2 regions of the Pseudoalteromonas sp. JSTW genome follow, and region 2 is predicted to be linked to the other one. Evidence: predicted binding sites of a transcription regulator. Region 2 holds the regulator's gene; the other holds the start of a gene.
What was found. The regulator NrdR, encoded in region 2, represses ribonucleotide reductase genes. The targets are predictions, from matches to a motif close to AAACACNANATNTNGTGTTT.
Positions count from the first base shown of each region.

Region 1: a site for NrdR is predicted at 5,299-5,318, ahead of nrdA (class 1a ribonucleoside-diphosphate reductase subunit alpha). Genes of this name have one in related genera too.

Region 1 covers NZ_CP058972.1:1,664,198-1,672,756, reverse strand. The annotation lists gene serC (3-phosphoserine/phosphohydroxythreonine transaminase) at 1-705, opposite strand, end outside; gene gyrA (DNA topoisomerase (ATP-hydrolyzing) subunit A) at 775-3,471, opposite strand; gene ubiG (bifunctional 2-polyprenyl-6-hydroxyphenol methylase/3-demethylubiquinol 3-O-methyltransferase UbiG) at 3,648-4,358, shown strand; gene GZH31_RS07640 (HAD family hydrolase) at 4,358-5,029, shown strand; gene nrdA (class 1a ribonucleoside-diphosphate reductase subunit alpha) at 5,419-7,704, shown strand; gene nrdB (class Ia ribonucleoside-diphosphate reductase subunit beta) at 7,774-8,559, shown strand, end outside.
Region 2 covers NZ_CP058972.1:2,764,218-2,772,776, reverse strand. The annotation lists gene thrB (homoserine kinase) at 1-529, shown strand, start outside; gene thrC (threonine synthase) at 548-1,831, shown strand; gene GZH31_RS12525 (hypothetical protein) at 1,867-2,235, opposite strand; gene glyA (serine hydroxymethyltransferase) at 2,530-3,786, shown strand; gene nrdR (transcriptional regulator NrdR) at 3,895-4,344, shown strand; gene ribD (bifunctional diaminohydroxyphosphoribosylaminopyrimidine deaminase/5-amino-6-(5-phosphoribosylamino)uracil reductase RibD) at 4,347-5,486, shown strand; gene GZH31_RS12505 (riboflavin synthase) at 5,491-6,144, shown strand; gene ribBA (bifunctional 3,4-dihydroxy-2-butanone-4-phosphate synthase/GTP cyclohydrolase II) at 6,187-7,302, shown strand; gene ribE (6,7-dimethyl-8-ribityllumazine synthase) at 7,533-7,997, shown strand; gene nusB (transcription antitermination factor NusB) at 8,013-8,423, shown strand; gene thiL (thiamine-phosphate kinase) at 8,468-8,559, shown strand, end outside.

The sequences.
Region 1 (8,559 bases), 1.1 Mb from region 2:
GCCTTGCTTTGCTTCTAATGCGTAATCAAGAATACCTGGTTTTTCGAGACCTTCGCGCTCAAGCAACGTTTTACGAATAATAACAATTGCTAAACCCGATGGGCCGATGTTCTTTTGTGCGCCTGCATAAATGACATCGAACTGGTTTACGTCAATTTCGCGTGACAAAATTGTTGATGACATATCGGCGACTATTGGCGCAGATGGGTGTGAAGGCACGTCAAAAATCTCAATACCATCAACCGTTTCATTTGGGCAATAGTGAATGTATGACGCATCAGCTGGTAATTCCCAGCTTGTCGCTGGTTTAATTGAAAACTGGCCATTTTGCTGCTCGTCATTACGAACATTAATACTTGTCACTGCGGTGAACTTTTCGGCTTCTTGTGTCGCGCCTTTTGACCACACACCGTTTTCACAATACACCGCGGGCTTATCTGCTAAATGCAAATTTAGTGGTACAGCACTAAATTGGCCTCGGCCACCGCCATGCATAAATAAAACTTCAAATTCGTCACTGATATTCATTAGACGACGTAAGCTTGCTTCACATTTTGCTGTAAGCTCTAAAAAGTCGCTACTACGATGGCTGATTTCCATCACAGATACGCCTAAACCTTGCCAATCTATAAATTCTTTTTGTGCTTTTTGCATTACTGCCGGCGGTAACATTGCCGGTCCTGCACAAAAATTATATTTAGTCATTACTTTGCCTCATTCCAGTAATTATAGTGCGGATAAAAAAAGCGGCCGAAGCCGCTTTTTAAATCAATTTTACTCTGAAGGTGGGTTATCAACCGTTTCTTCAGTATGTGTATCGACTACTTCAACGCCCTCGCCTTCGATGGCTTCAAGCTCATCAACTTCGATTTCTTCGATACGTTGTAAACCAACTACTTGCTCTTCGTCAATAGTTCGTATCAAAATAACGCCCTGCGTATTACGACCAACCGTAGAAACCTCATTAACACGAGTACGTACAAGCGTACCACGATTAGAGATAATCATGATTTCGTCGTTTTCATCAACTTGTACTGCACCAACCACTGCGCCATTACGCTCGCTTACTTTGATTGATACAACACCTTGTGTTGCACGGCTCTTCGATGGGTAATCGGCAAGTGCTGTACGCTTACCATAACCATTTTCAGTCACGGTGAGGATTGCACCGTCTGTCTTAGGCACAATTAACGACACAACGCGTTGGTCGTCTGCCATCTTAATACCACGCACACCGGTTGCAGTACGACCCATTGGGCGTACACCTTTGAAGCGGATTTCAGGGTTACCCTCTTCATCAAGTACCGGATTGCCATTTTCATCAACGACAGTCGATTCTTCCGCTTCTTTAAAGCGTACTACCTTGCCTGCGTCTGTGAATAGCATGATTTCGTTTGTACCATCAGTGATATCAACACCAATTAGGCTATCGCCTTCATTTAGGTTGACCGCAATGATACCGCTTGCGCGTTGACGGCTATAAGCTGTTAATGGTGTTTTCTTAACTGTACCAAATGCTGTAGCCATGAAGATGTATTTATCTTCTTCGTACTCACGTACAGGTAGAATTGCAGTAATACGTTCGTCAGCTTCAAGTGGCAGTAAGTTCACAATTGGCTTACCACGCGCTGCACGGCTGGCAAGTGGTAATTGGTATACTTTCAGCCAGTATAAACGACCAGCAGTCGAGAAACACAGAATCGTATCGTGTGTATTTGCAACAAGGAGACGTTCAATGAAATCTTCATCTTTCATCTTCGTTGCTGATTTACCTTTACCACCACGGCGCTGTGCTTCGTAGTCTGATAATGGCTGATACTTCACATACCCTTCATGAGAAAGCGTTACGACAACGTCTTCTTCATTAATTAAGTCTTCAAGGCTGATATCGTGAGCTGCTGCACTGATTTCTGTACGGCGCTCGTCGCCATATTGTTCTTTAATTTCAACTAGTTCGTCGCGAATAACTTCCATAAGGCGATCTGGGGTTGAAAGGATATAAAGTAGTTCAGCAATAAGATCGAGTAGTGTTTGGTACTCGTCTAAGATCTTCTCATGCTCAAGACCCGTTAGTTTGTGTAAACGTAGGTCAAGGATCGCTTGTGCTTGTTGCTCAGATAAATAGTACTCACCATCACGAATACCTAGCTCTGGTGCTAGCCAATCAGGACGCGCTACATTTTCTTCACCGGCTTTTTCAAGCATGGCTTTAACAGTGCCTAGTTCCCAAGACCTTGCTGTTAAGGCTGCTTTTGCTTCAGCAGGCGTTGGTGATTTACGAATTAACTCAATGATTGGGTCGATATTCGCAAGGGCAATCGCTAAGCCTTCAAGCGTATGGGCACGGTCACGGGCTTTGCGTAAATCAAATACCGTACGACGGGTGACTACTTCGCGGCGGTGAATGATAAATGCTTCAAGCATTTCTTTTAAGTTGAAACACTTAGGCTGGTTGTTATCAAGTGCAACCATATTCATACCAAACACGGTTTGTAACTGTGTTTGTGCATAAAGGTTATTCAGAATAACTTCGCCTACATCACCACGTTTAATCTCGATAACGATACGCATACCGTCTTTATCTGATTCATCACGGAGTGCGCTAATGCCTTCAATTTTTTTGTCTTTAACAAGTTCAGCGATTTTTTCAATCAAGCGTGCTTTGTTAACTTGGTACGGAATTTCGTGGACGATGATCGTTTCACGACCCGTTTTTTCGTCTACTTCAATTTCTGCGCGTGCGCGGATGTACACTTTACCACGACCCGTTAGGTAAGCTTGCTCTATGCCTTTCTTACCATTAATGATCGCGGCTGTAGGGAAATCTGGACCTGGGATATATTCAATCAGATCAGCAATTGTCATATCTGGGTTTTGGATCAGTGCCAAACACCCATTAATAACTTCAGTTAAGTTATGTGGCGGAATGTTCGTCGCCATACCAACCGCAATACCCGATGAACCATTCACTAATAAGTTAGGTACTTTCGTCGGTAATACGTCAGGAATTTGCTCCGTACCATCATAGTTAGGTACGTAATCAACCGTTTCTTTTTCGAGGTCGGCTAATAGCTCATGTGACATTTTTGCCATACGGACTTCCGTATAACGCATTGCTGCCGCAGAGTCACCGTCAACTGAACCAAAGTTACCTTGGCCATCAACAAGCATATAGCGTAATGAGAAAGGCTGCGCCATACGCACGATGGTGTCATATACCGCGCTGTCGCCATGTGGGTGGTACTTACCGATTACATCACCAACAACACGTGCTGATTTTTTGTAAGGCTTATTCCAATCATTATTGAGTTCGTTCATTGCGAATAAAACACGACGGTGAACAGGTTTTAGACCATCACGTACGTCTGGCAATGCACGTCCTACAATTACGCTCATTGCGTAATCAAGGTAGGAGTTTTTTAATTCATCTTCAATATTGACTGGCAGAATTTCATTGGCGAGATCAGTCATTTGATTTCACATTCCTTCAGTATTGACTCATAAAGAGGCAAAGCGCCGCCTTTAGAGCTTTAGTTATTATTTCATGACCATGCTACCACAATTAATTTAGATTTACAGGCGCTAAATCTTTGCGATTTATTAATTTACCCCTATATAATGGCCTCAGATTGACGAGGAAGTTTTTTATGACCGAACATCAAAATGTAGATAATGCAGAAATTGCAAAGTTTGAAGCCATCGCTGAACGTTGGTGGGACCGCGACGGAGAGTTCAAACCTCTTCATGAAATAAATCCTCTTCGCTTGGATTTTGTTGCCGACAAAGTTGGCGGCTTATTTGATAAAGAAACCTTAGATGTTGGCTGTGGTGGCGGCATTTTAAGTGAAAGCATGGCACGCATGGGAGCTAAAGTAACAGGCATCGATATGGGTCAAGAGCCATTAACCGTTGCTAAGTTACACAGTTTAGAAACCGGTGTCCCTGTTGATTATATGAAAGTACCGGCTGAAGAGTTTGCTAAAGAGCACCCTGCTCGCTTTGATGTAATCACCTGTATGGAAATGTTAGAGCACGTGCCAGACCCTGCTTCTATCATTCATGCGGTCGCTGAGCTTGCAAAACCTGGCGCCGATGTATTCTTTTCGACATTAAATAAAACACCTAAAGCGTATTTATACGCCATTGTGGGTGCTGAAAAGTTATTAAAAATGGTGCCCGAAGGCACGCACGACCACAAAAAGTTTATAAAACCCGCCCAATTAATTGCATGGGCAGAAGATGCAGGCTTAAAAGTAAGAGCAAGCACAGGCCTCAGCTATAATCCGTTTTCTAAGCAATACAGTTTAAATGATGATGTGAGTGTTAATTACATTCTTCATTTTGAGAAACTTGCCTAATGGCTGGTTGTAATCCTGATATCGCTTTTGATGCCTTTATTTTTGATTTAGATGGCACATTACTCGATACTGCGGATGACCTTGGCGGCGCATTAAATCGCGTATTAGCAGATGCGAATATCGCGCCTGTTGATAAAAGCATTTATCGCCCAGCAGCGTCAAATGGGGCCAATGCATTATTAGAGGTCGGCTTTGGTGATAAATGGCCCGATGTTGAACAATTAGCATTAAGGCAGCAACTGCTCGACTATTATGCAGAAGACATTGCGATTCATAGCAAGTGCTTTAATGGCATTGAGCAACTTCTCGCCTCACTTGAGCAAAACAGCATTAAATGGGGGATCATGACCAATAAGCCCGGCTTTTTAACCGAGCCATTGGTGCAAGCTATCCCTAGCCTTGCTAATGCCATGGCTGTCGTGAGTGGTGATACCTTAGCAGTTGCTAAACCATCGCCAGAGCCACTTATTCATACTGCAAACATGCTCGATGTTGATCCAACGCGTTGCTTATACATAGGTGATGCCGAACGCGACATACAAGCAGCAAAAGCTGCCAATATGTACAGTGCAACTGCACTTTGGGGTTATATACCAAGTGTGGATACCGCACTGAGCTGGGGCGCAGATTTTAACTGGCAAACTCCAACTGATGGATTTATCCATATATAGTGTTAGTTTTAAGTTAAAACACCATATATTGTGATTGGGTTGAGTTTTAAGCAAACTTTGTTGATAAAAAAAACAGTCAGAAATTATTTTTAAAAACGATAATTTTTGTAGATCTTGAGTTGATTTTTACAAATTTCATCATCAATGAATGATCAAAGGTTAATGCTCACTAACACAATTCGTTTATCCAATAGTTATCCACAAAATGGGGCATTTCTATCCCTTGCAAATGATCGCAGACCACACTATCTTGTGATCTGCGTTTTAAAGAACACCAGATATTGTGGCTAAATGTTATTCAATTGACTCATGCTGGTGCTAATAATAATTATAATTAAGAATACCTTTGTCACTAAAAATATAATTTCCCAAGGAATACAGGCAAAACTATGAACCAACAGCTATCTGTAAGCAAACGTGACGGCCGTAAAGAGTCACTTGATCTAGATAAGATCCATCGCGTCATCGCTTGGGCCGCCGAAGGTCTAAATAATGTGTCTGTGTCACAAGTTGAATTGAAATCACATATTCAATTTTACGATGGCATTCGTACTGACGACATTCACGAAACTATCATTAAAGCAGCAGCCGATCAGATCTCTAAAGATACCCCTGATTATCAATACCTTGCTGCTCGTTTAGCTGTATTCCATTTACGTAAGAAAGCGTATGGTCAATTTGAGCCGCCGCGTTTATACGACCACATTACAAAACTGGTTGAAGACAAACGTTATGATCAACACTTACTCGTTGATTACACTGAGCAAGAAATTGACGAGTTAGATGCGTATATTGATCATAACCGTGATCTAAACTTCAGCTATGCCGCTGTAAAGCAGCTTGAAGGGAAATACCTAGTACAAAACCGTGTAACGGGTGAAATTTACGAAAGCGCGCAGTTTTTATATATCTTAGTGGCAGCGAGCTTGTTCTCTGACTACCCTCGAGAAACACGCCTTGATTACATCAAGCGCTTTTATGACGCGGTTTCGACATTCAAAATTTCATTGCCGACTCCTATTATGGCTGGTGTGCGTACACCTACGCGTCAATTTAGTTCATGTGTACTGATTGAGTGTGGTGATAGCCTTGATTCAATTAATGCGACATCATCTGCAATTGTAAAATACGTATCACAACGTGCAGGTATTGGTATTAATGCGGGCCGTATTCGTGCTTTAGGTAGCCCAATCCGTAACGGTGAAGCATACCATACTGGGTGTATTCCATTTTATAAACACTTCCAAACGGCGGTTAAGAGCTGTTCTCAAGGCGGTGTCCGTGGTGGTGCAGCAACCCTATTCTACCCGCTGTGGCATTTAGAAGTTGAAAACTTATTAGTCCTTAAAAATAACCGTGGTGTTGATGACAACCGTGTTCGTCATCTAGATTACGGTGTACAGTTCAACAAATTAATGTACAGCCGTTTAATTAAAGACGACTACATTACTTTATTCAGCCCATCAGACGTACCGGGTCTTTACGATGCATTCTTCGAAGACCAAGCTAAATTTGATGAGCTATACGTAAAATACGAGCAAGATGAGTCGATTCGTAAAAAACGTATTAAAGCGATTGAGCTGTTCTCAATGTTCGCACAAGAGCGTGCTAGTACAGGTCGTATTTACTTACAAAACGTTGACCACTGTAATACTCATAGCCCGTTTATCTCAACGGTAGCACCGATCCGTCAGTCTAACTTATGTTTAGAAATTGCATTACCGACTAAGCCACTTAGTAACGTAATGGACGAAGAAGGCGAAATCGCACTGTGTACACTTTCTGCATTCAACTTAGGTGCAATTGAGTCACTTGATGAGTTAGAAGAGCTTGCTGAACTTGCAGTACGTGCGCTTGATAACTTACTTGATTTCCAAGACTACCCTGTCCCTGCAGCGAAAAACGCAACCATGGGTCGTCGCACGTTAGGTATTGGTGTCATCAACTACGCATACTACCTTGCTAAAAACGGTAAACGTTATTCTGACGGTAGTGCAAATGCATTAACGCACCAAACATTTGAAGCAATTCAATATTATTTAATGAAAGCATCAAATGAGCTTGCTAAAGAACGTGGTGCTTGCCCTAAATTTAATGAAACAACGTACTCGCAAGGTATTATGCCAACAGATACGTACAAGCGCGACCTTGACCAAATCTGTGATGAACCTCTTCACTTAGATTGGGATACACTGCGCGCAAACATTAAAGAACATGGTATGCGTAACTCAACATTGTCGGCATTAATGCCATCAGAGACTTCATCACAAATCTCTAATGCAACAAATGGTATTGAGCCACCGCGTGGACACATCAGTGTTAAAGCAAGTAAAGATGGTATCTTGAAACAAGTAGTACCAGAGTATGAGCGCCTAAAAGACAATTATGAGCTACTTTGGGATATCCCATCAAACGATGGTTATCTGCAATTAGTGGGCATTATGCAGAAGTTCGTTGACCAAACGATCTCTGCGAATACAAATTATGATCCATCTAAGTACGAAGGCGGTAAAGTACCTATGAAGGTGCTTTTAAAAGACCTCCTTTCAGCATATAAACTGGGTGTTAAAACGTTGTATTATCATAACACCCGTGATGGCGCTTCAGATGCTCAAGATGAGCTTACACCTGAGGTGGAAGATGATGGTTGTGCAGGCGGTGCTTGTAAAATCTAATTAAATTAATAACATACACAAGCGGGCTCCTTAGCCCGCTTTGTCCTGACTGTTTTTTGAGTATTCACTATGTCATATACAACTTTTAGCCGAAACCATAATAACCAATTACTAGAACCGATGTTTTTCGGCCAGACGGTAAACGTGTCACGTTACGACCAACAAAAGTACCCTATCTTCGAGAAGCTAATTGAAAAGCAATTATCTTTCTTCTGGCGTCCTGAAGAAGTTGACGTAAGTAAAGACCGTCTTGATTTTCAAGCTTTACCTGACCATGAAAAACACATTTTTTTAAGTAACTTAAAATACCAAACATTACTTGATAGTGTGCAAGGTCGTTCGCCTAACGTTGCCTTACTGCCAATTGTGTCAATTCCTGAACTTGAAACGTGGATTGAAACATGGGCATTTAGTGAAACAATTCACAGCCGTTCTTACACGCACATTATTCGTAACGTAACGCAGTCACCTGAGCTTATTTTTGATGATATCGTGAGTAACGAAAAAATCAGTGAACGTGCCGATGCGGTGACTAAGTATTACGATGAATTAATCAACATGATTTCGATTTACAACCTTTACGGTGAAGGTAAACATGTGATTAATGGTGAAGAAGTTAAAGTGAGCTTGTTCGACCTTAAAAAGTTGCTTTACCTTGCGATGATGTCGGTTAATATTCTGGAAGCAATTCGTTTTTATGTCAGCTTTGCATGTTCATTCGCGTTTGCTGAACGCGAGCTAATGGAAGGCAATGCAAAAATCATTAAATTAATTGCGCGTGATGAAGCTCTTCATTTATCAGGCACACAACACATCTTAAACATTATGCAAGACGGTAAAGACGATCCTGAAATG
Region 2 (8,559 bases):
GATTGTGAGTGGTGGTCGTCATTACGATAACATCACGCCATGTTACCTAGGTGGTTTACAGTTAACAGGCGATCTTATTCCCAATAAATCCATTGCGTTACCGGTTGATGAGCGCTGGTATTACGTGGCAGCTTTTCCTGGCTTTTCTCTTAATACGGCAAAAGCTCGCTCGGTTTTACCCACGCAACTATCAATGCATGACAGTGTCGAGTTCGCACAAAGATTGTCTGCATTTAGTAGCTTGTTACTGACAGGGCGTTTTGATGATGCCTTATCAATTATGCGTGATGAAATTGCTGAGCCACACCGAGCGCCACTTATAAACGGGTTTAGCGAGGCGAAGCATGCTTTACCAGAACTTGGCGCTGAGATTGTGAGTATTTCGGGTGCTGGACCGACTCTTTTTACAGTGTGTAAAAGTCTAGAAGCCGCTAAGCAATGCGCAGCGTGGCTTAATGATAATTACATTAATGAACATGGTTTTTGCCATATTTGCCAGCTTGATCAGCTTGGCACACGACAGCTATAAAGAATTTAAGGAACTACAATGCAATTACATAATTTAAAAGATGCAACACAACAGGTGTCGTTTATTGAAGCTGTAAAAACGGGTTTGGGTCGTAACCAAGGCGTTTTCTTTCCAGATAGCTTGGCGCCTATTGCTGATATTGATGCTTTATTGGATTTGGACTTTGTTACTCGCAGTAGCAAAATCTTATCCCATTTGATTGGGGATGAATTACCCGCAGACACCGTTGCTGAGATGGTACAAAATGCGTTTAACTTTGATGTAAAACTTGTTGAAGTCGAAAAGGATATTTACTGTTTAGAGCTTTTTCACGGGCCAACATTAGCGTTTAAAGATTTTGGTGGGCGTTTCATGGCAGAGTGTCTTGCACAATTTAGCCAAGGAGAAAAAGTTACCATTCTAACCGCAACGTCGGGTGACACAGGTGCTGCGGTTGCGCATGCCTTTTACAACAAACCGAATATTGATGTGGTTATTCTATATCCGAAAGGCAAAATTTCGCTAGCACAGCAAAAACTATTCACTACGTTAGGCAACAACATTCATTGCTATGCGGTTGATGGCAGCTTTGATGATTGCCAAAGCATGGTAAAACAAGCGTTTCTCGATGATGAAGTAAAAGAAAAGCTAGGGTTAAACTCAGCGAATTCAATCAACATCAGTCGTTTAGTTGCACAGGTGTGTTACTACTTTGAAGCAATAGCGCAATTGCCAAAAGCGCAACGTGCTAAAGCGCATATCTCTGTACCAAGTGGAAACTTTGGTAACGTGTGTGCTGCGATGATTGGCGCTGTACTAGGGATGCCAGTGGCAAAACTTAGTGCAACAACCAACCAAAACGATACGGTGCCTCGTTTCTTGCAAAATAAAGAGTGGGCTCCTAACGCAACGATTGAATCGTTATCGAACGCGATGGATGTGAGTAAACCAAACAATTGGCCGCGTGTTCAGCACATGTTAGATAATGCATGGTTTAGTTATGATGACTTTTATTCAAGCTGTGTCGATGAAGAGACAACCAAAGAGGTGATGAAAAAAATTCATCAAACAGGGTATGTTGCAGAGCCTCATACTGCGATTGCATACCAAGGCTTAAAAGAAAACATTGCACCGGGCAGTGCGGGTATCTTTTTAGCGACGGCACACCCCGCTAAATTTAAAGAAAGCGTGGAAGAAATACTCGAGATTGAGTTACCGATGCCAAAGCCTTTAGCAGATGCGTTAGCAAAGCAATGTCTTGCAGAAGATATTGTGTGTGATTACCAGCTTTTGCGTACTGAGCTGTTAAAAAAACTGGCGTAAAAAACCATAAAAAAGAGCGGCTAAGCCGCTCTTTTTTAATGCAATATTGAATGACTATGCCGGTTTAAAATCCGCATCACAAGAATCACCACAGCGGTAATACACAGTAACACGCCAATCACTGAAACAAGTTCATTTTGTGTCCATTGGATCAAGGTATATGCCGCAATAAAAACAATAAATGGTTTAAATTCATAGTAATAATAGAGCTTTCTTTGATTTACTCGTTGACTCGAATGATCTGTGCGTCTTGCATTTGAGCGCATTCGCCAAATATTTGCACCCAGTAAAAAGAGTACGATACCAATGACTGTAGGCACCACATTATTCGCTAATGTGATGCAACTGATGCCGAGGATAAAGTAGCCATAGGGGGCGGCTTCGTAAAGAGGTTTTGCTAACATGAGATTTTATACCATCCTTGATATTTATTAAGACTATTAGGGTAGTTTGAAAATAGTAAAAAGCAATGCCTGTGTGCTATTTTTTATGCAAATGACATTTTAAAAACCTATGTAATATTTTAAATTCATAAATTTTCGTTATGTATCAATAAAAAAATATCATTATTAAAACACTGTGAAATAAATTCAATCCCTGTTTAAATATGTTCATCTTTACACGATAGGCAAATGTGCGTTTTCAGCGTACAATATAGCCTTCAAAAAAACACCATACACGTTGCCTTAGGAGACCCCATGTTAGAACGTAGCATGAATATTTCGGATTTCGATCCAGAGTTATTTGCAGCCATCACTAAAGAGACGGCTCGTCAAGAAGAGCACATCGAACTGATCGCGTCTGAAAACTACTGTAGCCCACGCGTGCTAGAAGCACAGGGTTCTCAGCTTACAAACAAATATGCTGAAGGTTATCCAGGCAAACGTTACTATGGCGGTTGTGAGCACGTTGACGTTGTTGAACAATTAGCAATTGACCGTGCAAACGAGTTATTCGGCACAGACTACGCAAACGTACAACCGCACGCTGGTTCACAAGCTAATGCGGCTGTTTTCCAAGCGCTTCTTCAGCCACATGACACCGTACTAGGTATGAGCTTAGCTCATGGTGGCCACTTAACGCATGGTTCACACGTTAACTTTTCTGGTAAAACGTACAACGCAATTCAATATGGCCTAAATGAAGAAACGGGCGAAATTGATTACGCTCAAGTTGAAGCACTAGCACTAGAGCACAAACCAAAAATGATCATTGCGGGTTTCTCTGCATACTCAGGTATCGTTGATTGGGCTAAGTTCCGTGAAATCGCTGATAAAGTGGATGCGTACTTATTCGTAGATATGGCACACGTTGCAGGTCTTATTGCGGCTGGCGTATACCCAAGCCCAATCCCTCACGCGCATGTTGTTACAACAACAACTCATAAAACATTAGCGGGTCCTCGTGGCGGTCTAATTGTTTCTGCGTGTGGTGATGAAGAGATCTATAAAAAGCTTAACAGCGCCGTATTCCCGGGTGGCCAAGGTGGTCCTTTATGTCACATCATCGCTGCTAAAGCGGTTGCGTTTAAAGAAGCATTACAGCCTGAATTCAAAACATACCAAGCGCAAGTGGTTAAAAACGCACAAGCAATGGTTGAAGTGTTACAAGAGCGTGGCTATAAAGTTGTTTCTGGTAAAACAGACAACCACTTATTCCTTCTAGACCTAATTGATAAAGATATCACAGGTAAAGATGCTGACGCTGCCCTTGGTAATGCAAACATCACAGTAAACAAAAACTCAGTACCAAATGACCCACGTTCACCGTTTGTAACGTCGGGTCTTCGTATTGGTTCTCCGGCAATTACGCGCCGTGGTTTCAAAGAAGCTGAGTCTAAAGAACTTGCTGGCTGGATCTGTGACGTACTAGACAACATCAACGATGCATCAGTACAAGCAGAAGTAAAAGAGAAAGTTAAAGCAATCTGTAAAAAACTACCTGTTTACGCTTAATTGCTGGTTAAACCGTAATTAAGATAACAATAGTGTTGTTTTTTGCTATTATAAAGGCCGCTTACTAAGCGGTCTTTTTTTGTTTTTTATAAACGGAAGTTTAACCTTATGCATTGCCCTTTTTGCACAGCAAAAGATACTAAAGTAATCGATTCACGACTTGTTGGCGGTGGTCACCAAGTTAGACGCCGTCGCGAATGCAACGAATGTCACGAGCGTTTTACCACCTTTGAAGGTGCTGAACTTGTTATGCCAAGGGTGATAAAGCAAGACGGTAGTCGAGAACCTTTTAACGAAGACAAATTATTAAATGGTCTGCACCGCGCATTAGAAAAACGCCCAGTGAGTACAGAGCAAATCGAAGAAGTCGTTAACGTGATTAAATCACAGCTACGTGCCACCGGAGAGCGTGAAATCTCAAGCCATTTAATCGGCGAGTGTATTATGGAATCGCTCAAAAAGCTTGATAAAGTAGCTTATGTTAGGTTTGCCTCAGTATATCGCTCATTTGAAGATATTCGTGAGTTTGGCGAAGAAATTGCCCGTTTAGGTGATTAAGCATGTCGTTCACTGAACTTGATAGCATTTATATGGCACGCGCTATTGAGCTTGCCAAACAGGGCCGTTTTACCACGACGCCAAACCCTAATGTGGGTTGTGTACTTGTTAAAGACGGCCATATAGTTGGTGAGGGTTTTCATCAACTTGCCGGGCAGGGTCATGCCGAGGTGAATGCACTGGCCGTTGCTGGCGATAATGCCAAAGGGGCAACAGCCTATGTGACGCTTGAACCTTGCAGTCATTATGGTCGTACTCCGCCCTGTGCTGAAGGCCTAAAAGCGGCTGGTGTAAGTAAAGTGATTGCTGCAATGGTAGACCCAAATCCAGCAGTCAGTGGCCGTGGCTTACAAATATTGGCTGATGCAGGTATTGACGTTGCCTCTGGGTTACTTGAGCAACAGGCGCGCGATTTAAACAAAGGCTTTTTGAAGCGAATGGAAACAGGGTTGCCTTTTGTTACCTGTAAAATGGCCTGTAGTTTAGATGGAAAAACGGCACTTAATAACGGTCAAAGTAAATGGATCACGGGTCCGCAAGCACGCCAAGACGTTCAAGCATTTCGCGCACAAAGCTGCGCAATTTTGAGTGGTGCAGATACTGTTATCAGTGATAACGCCAAATTAAATGTGCGTACTGAAGAGCTGCCATTTGCAATGCCAACATCATTGCCGATACGTCAGCCAACACGTGTGATTATCGATTCGCAAAACAGACTCACCCCAGATCTCGCTTTATTTAGTATTGAGAGTCCGGTGATTATTTTCACAACACAGCTTGATAATCAGCAGCAATGGCCACATTTTGTAAAACACGAAGTGGTGGCAGCTAACAAGAATAAAGTTGATTTATCGGCCGTTTTAGCACGGTTAGCCGAATTACAATTTAATCATATTTGGCTTGAAGCAGGAGCAACCCTAGCGGGCGCTTTTGCACAGCAAGACCTAATAGACGAATACATTGTTTATATTGCCCCAAAGTTAATAGGTGATATGGGCAAAAGCTTACTAAACTTTGCAGAAGTAACAGCCATGGGTGATGTCACTCAATTAACGTTTACCGACACACAGATAATTGGCGACGATATCCGCTTAACAGCGTACAAAGCAAAGCAAGCCACACACACTGAAGATAAAGAGTAGCATTATGTTTACTGGAATAATTGAAGCAACAGGTAAAATTGTTGAATTAACACAAAAACAAGGTGATCTTGCTATTCGTATTCAAAGTAATGATTTGGATATGAAAGACGTAAAACTAGGCGACAGTATTGCAACAAATGGTGTGTGCTTAACAGTGGTTACTAAACATAGCGATGGCTTCAGTGCTGATTTATCAAATGAAACCATTAGCCTGACAGGGTTTGCGCACTATAAAAAAGGCCAAACCGTGAATCTAGAAAAGGCCATGCAGCCAATTTCTCGCCTTGGTGGGCATTTAGTGTCAGGCCATGTTGATGGCATCGCGACAGTTGAAAGCATTACCGCCAATGCCAGAGCAACAGAGTACTGGCTAAGTACCGACCATAATTTAATGAAATACATTCCGTATAAAGGATCGGTATGTATTGATGGAATTAGTTTAACAGTGAATGAGGTCGAGCAAAATCGCTTCAAGCTGACCATTGTTCCACACACCGCTGAGCAAACGACGATTGCAGAATTTCAAGTGGGCACGCAGGTTAACTTAGAAGTTGATCAAATTGCTCGCTACTTAGAGCGCCTGATCAAAGGGGCTGAACAACCTTCCCGTTCAGACATATCTATGAGCTTGTTAGCGCAAGCTGGTTTTATTAAATAAGCGAAGATACGTCATTATTAATCATACTCTCATGGGCACATTATGAATTTACACAGCGCGCAAGAAATTATCGATGACATTAAAGCCGGTAAAATGGTTATTTTAATGGACGATGAAGATAGAGAAAATGAAGGCGATTTAATTATCGCAGCAGAGCACATAAGTGCAGATGCTATCAATTTTATGGCAACGCATGGTCGTGGTTTAATTTGTTTAACCATGACTCAAGAGCGTTGTCAGCAGTTAGAATTACCGTTAATGGTTAAAAATAACGGAGCGGCTTTCTCAACAAACTTCACAATGTCGATTGAAGCTGCAAAAGGCGTAACAACTGGTATTTCAGCTGCAGATCGTGCACGCACAGTGCAAGCGGCCATTGCGAAAGGAGCTGTGCCAAGCGATATCGTACAGCCGGGTCATATTTTCCCTATTATGGCACAACCTGGCGGCGTTCTTACCCGTGCGGGTCACACTGAAGCGGGCTGTGATTTAGCGCGCTTGGCTGGTCTTGAGCCTTCTTCTGTTATTGTTGAAATTCTCAATGCCGATGGCACCATGGCCCGTCGTCCCGACCTTGAGGTGTTTGCTAAAGAGCATGGTCTGAAGATTGGTACAATTGCTGATTTAATCGAGTACAGAAATCTAAACGAAACCACCATTGAACGTGTTGCAAAATGTAAGTTGCCAACCGATCACGGTGAATTCGATTTAGTCACGTATAAAGACACCATTGATGGTCAGCTCCACTATGCATTGCAAAAAGGCGACGTATCGAAAGATGACGCTACGTTAGTACGTGTTCACTTACAAAGTACGTTTAACGATATTTTACTGTCAGACCGCAGCGCAGATCGTAGCTGGAGTTTATCAGATGCAATGGCCTATATTGCTGAGCATAACGGCGTATTGGTTATCTTAGGTAAACAAGAATCAACCGAAGATCTTGAAGCAACGGTCAAAGCATTTGCAGCAGAAGATGCGGGTGAAAATGTCAGTCATCGTAAATTCCAAGGCACGTCACGCACTGTGGGTGTGGGGTCACAAATTTTAGCAGACCTTGGCATTGAGAAAATGCGCTTGATGAGTCGTCCGAAGAAGTATCATGCATTGTCTGGTTTCCACTTAGAAGTGGTTGATTACGTTGAGCCGCAGTCTTAATTAACGCACAGCTTAGTTAACAAAATTTACTAGCAAGCTAATTTTAAGGCCAAGGTATTCTTGGCCTATTGCATGTAAATTCAAGGCAGTAAGCGTTGAAAGTAACCGCTGGAGATAGATTTATTATCCAGAGTTCAGGTTAACTAGGCGACTTTTATATTTTTGTGGTATTATGCGCCGTAATTTTTGCGCAATCGCAACCGCTTAAACTTATTTTTTAGGGTTATTAAATGAAAATTATTGAAGGTAACAAATACGCACCGGGCAAAAAATTTGCCATTGTCATTTCACGCTTTAATGACTTTATTGGTAGCAGCCTTTTAGCAGGTGCTGTTGATGAGCTTAAGCGCACAGGTGGTGTATCTGACGACGACATTACTGTTGTTTACGTACCAGGTGCCGTTGAATTACCTTTAGCAGCGAAACGCGTTGCAGCAAAGAAAGAACATGATGCAATCATCGCCCTCGGTGTCGTGATCAGAGGTGGCACACCACACTTTGATTTAGTCGCTGGCGAATCAAACAAAGGTCTTGCACAAGTATCACTTGAGTACGATATCCCGGTTGCATTTGGCGTATTAACCACTGAAAGCATTGAACAAGCAATCGAACGCGCAGGCACCAAAATGGGCAATAAAGGCGGCGAAGCTGCTTTAGGCGCGCTCGAAATGGTTAATGTGTTAGACAAAATTTAAGTTTAAGGAATCTCTGTGAAACCAGCAGCAAGACGTAAAGCACGCATCTTAGCACTTCAGGCCGTATATTCTTGGCAGTTAAGTGCCAACCCAATTGCTGATATCGAACAGCAAATGTTAATTGAAAATGATGTGACTAAAATCGACGTCGAATATTTCAAAGACCTAGCACGTGGTGTTGTTGTTAATTGTAAGCAACTTGATGAGATTGTTGCACCACATTTAGCACGCCCTGCTGATGAGTTAGATATGGTCGAAAAAGCAATTTTACGTCTGTCTGCCTATGAGCTTAAGTTCCGTGAAGACGTACCCTATAAAGTAGCAATCAATGAAGGTATTGAGCTTGCGAAAATGTTTGGTGCTGAAGACAGTCATAAATTTGTCAACGGTGTACTTGATAAAGCAGTTAAAGAACTGCGTAAGTAAGTAACCCCGTAGAGGAGAGCCGGCTTGGGCCGGCTTTTTTGTGTATGAAGGAATTTGAATTAATCAATCGTTACTTTAAAGGTCGCGGTATTATCCGCCGTGATGTAAACCTTGGAATAGGTGACGATTGTGCGTT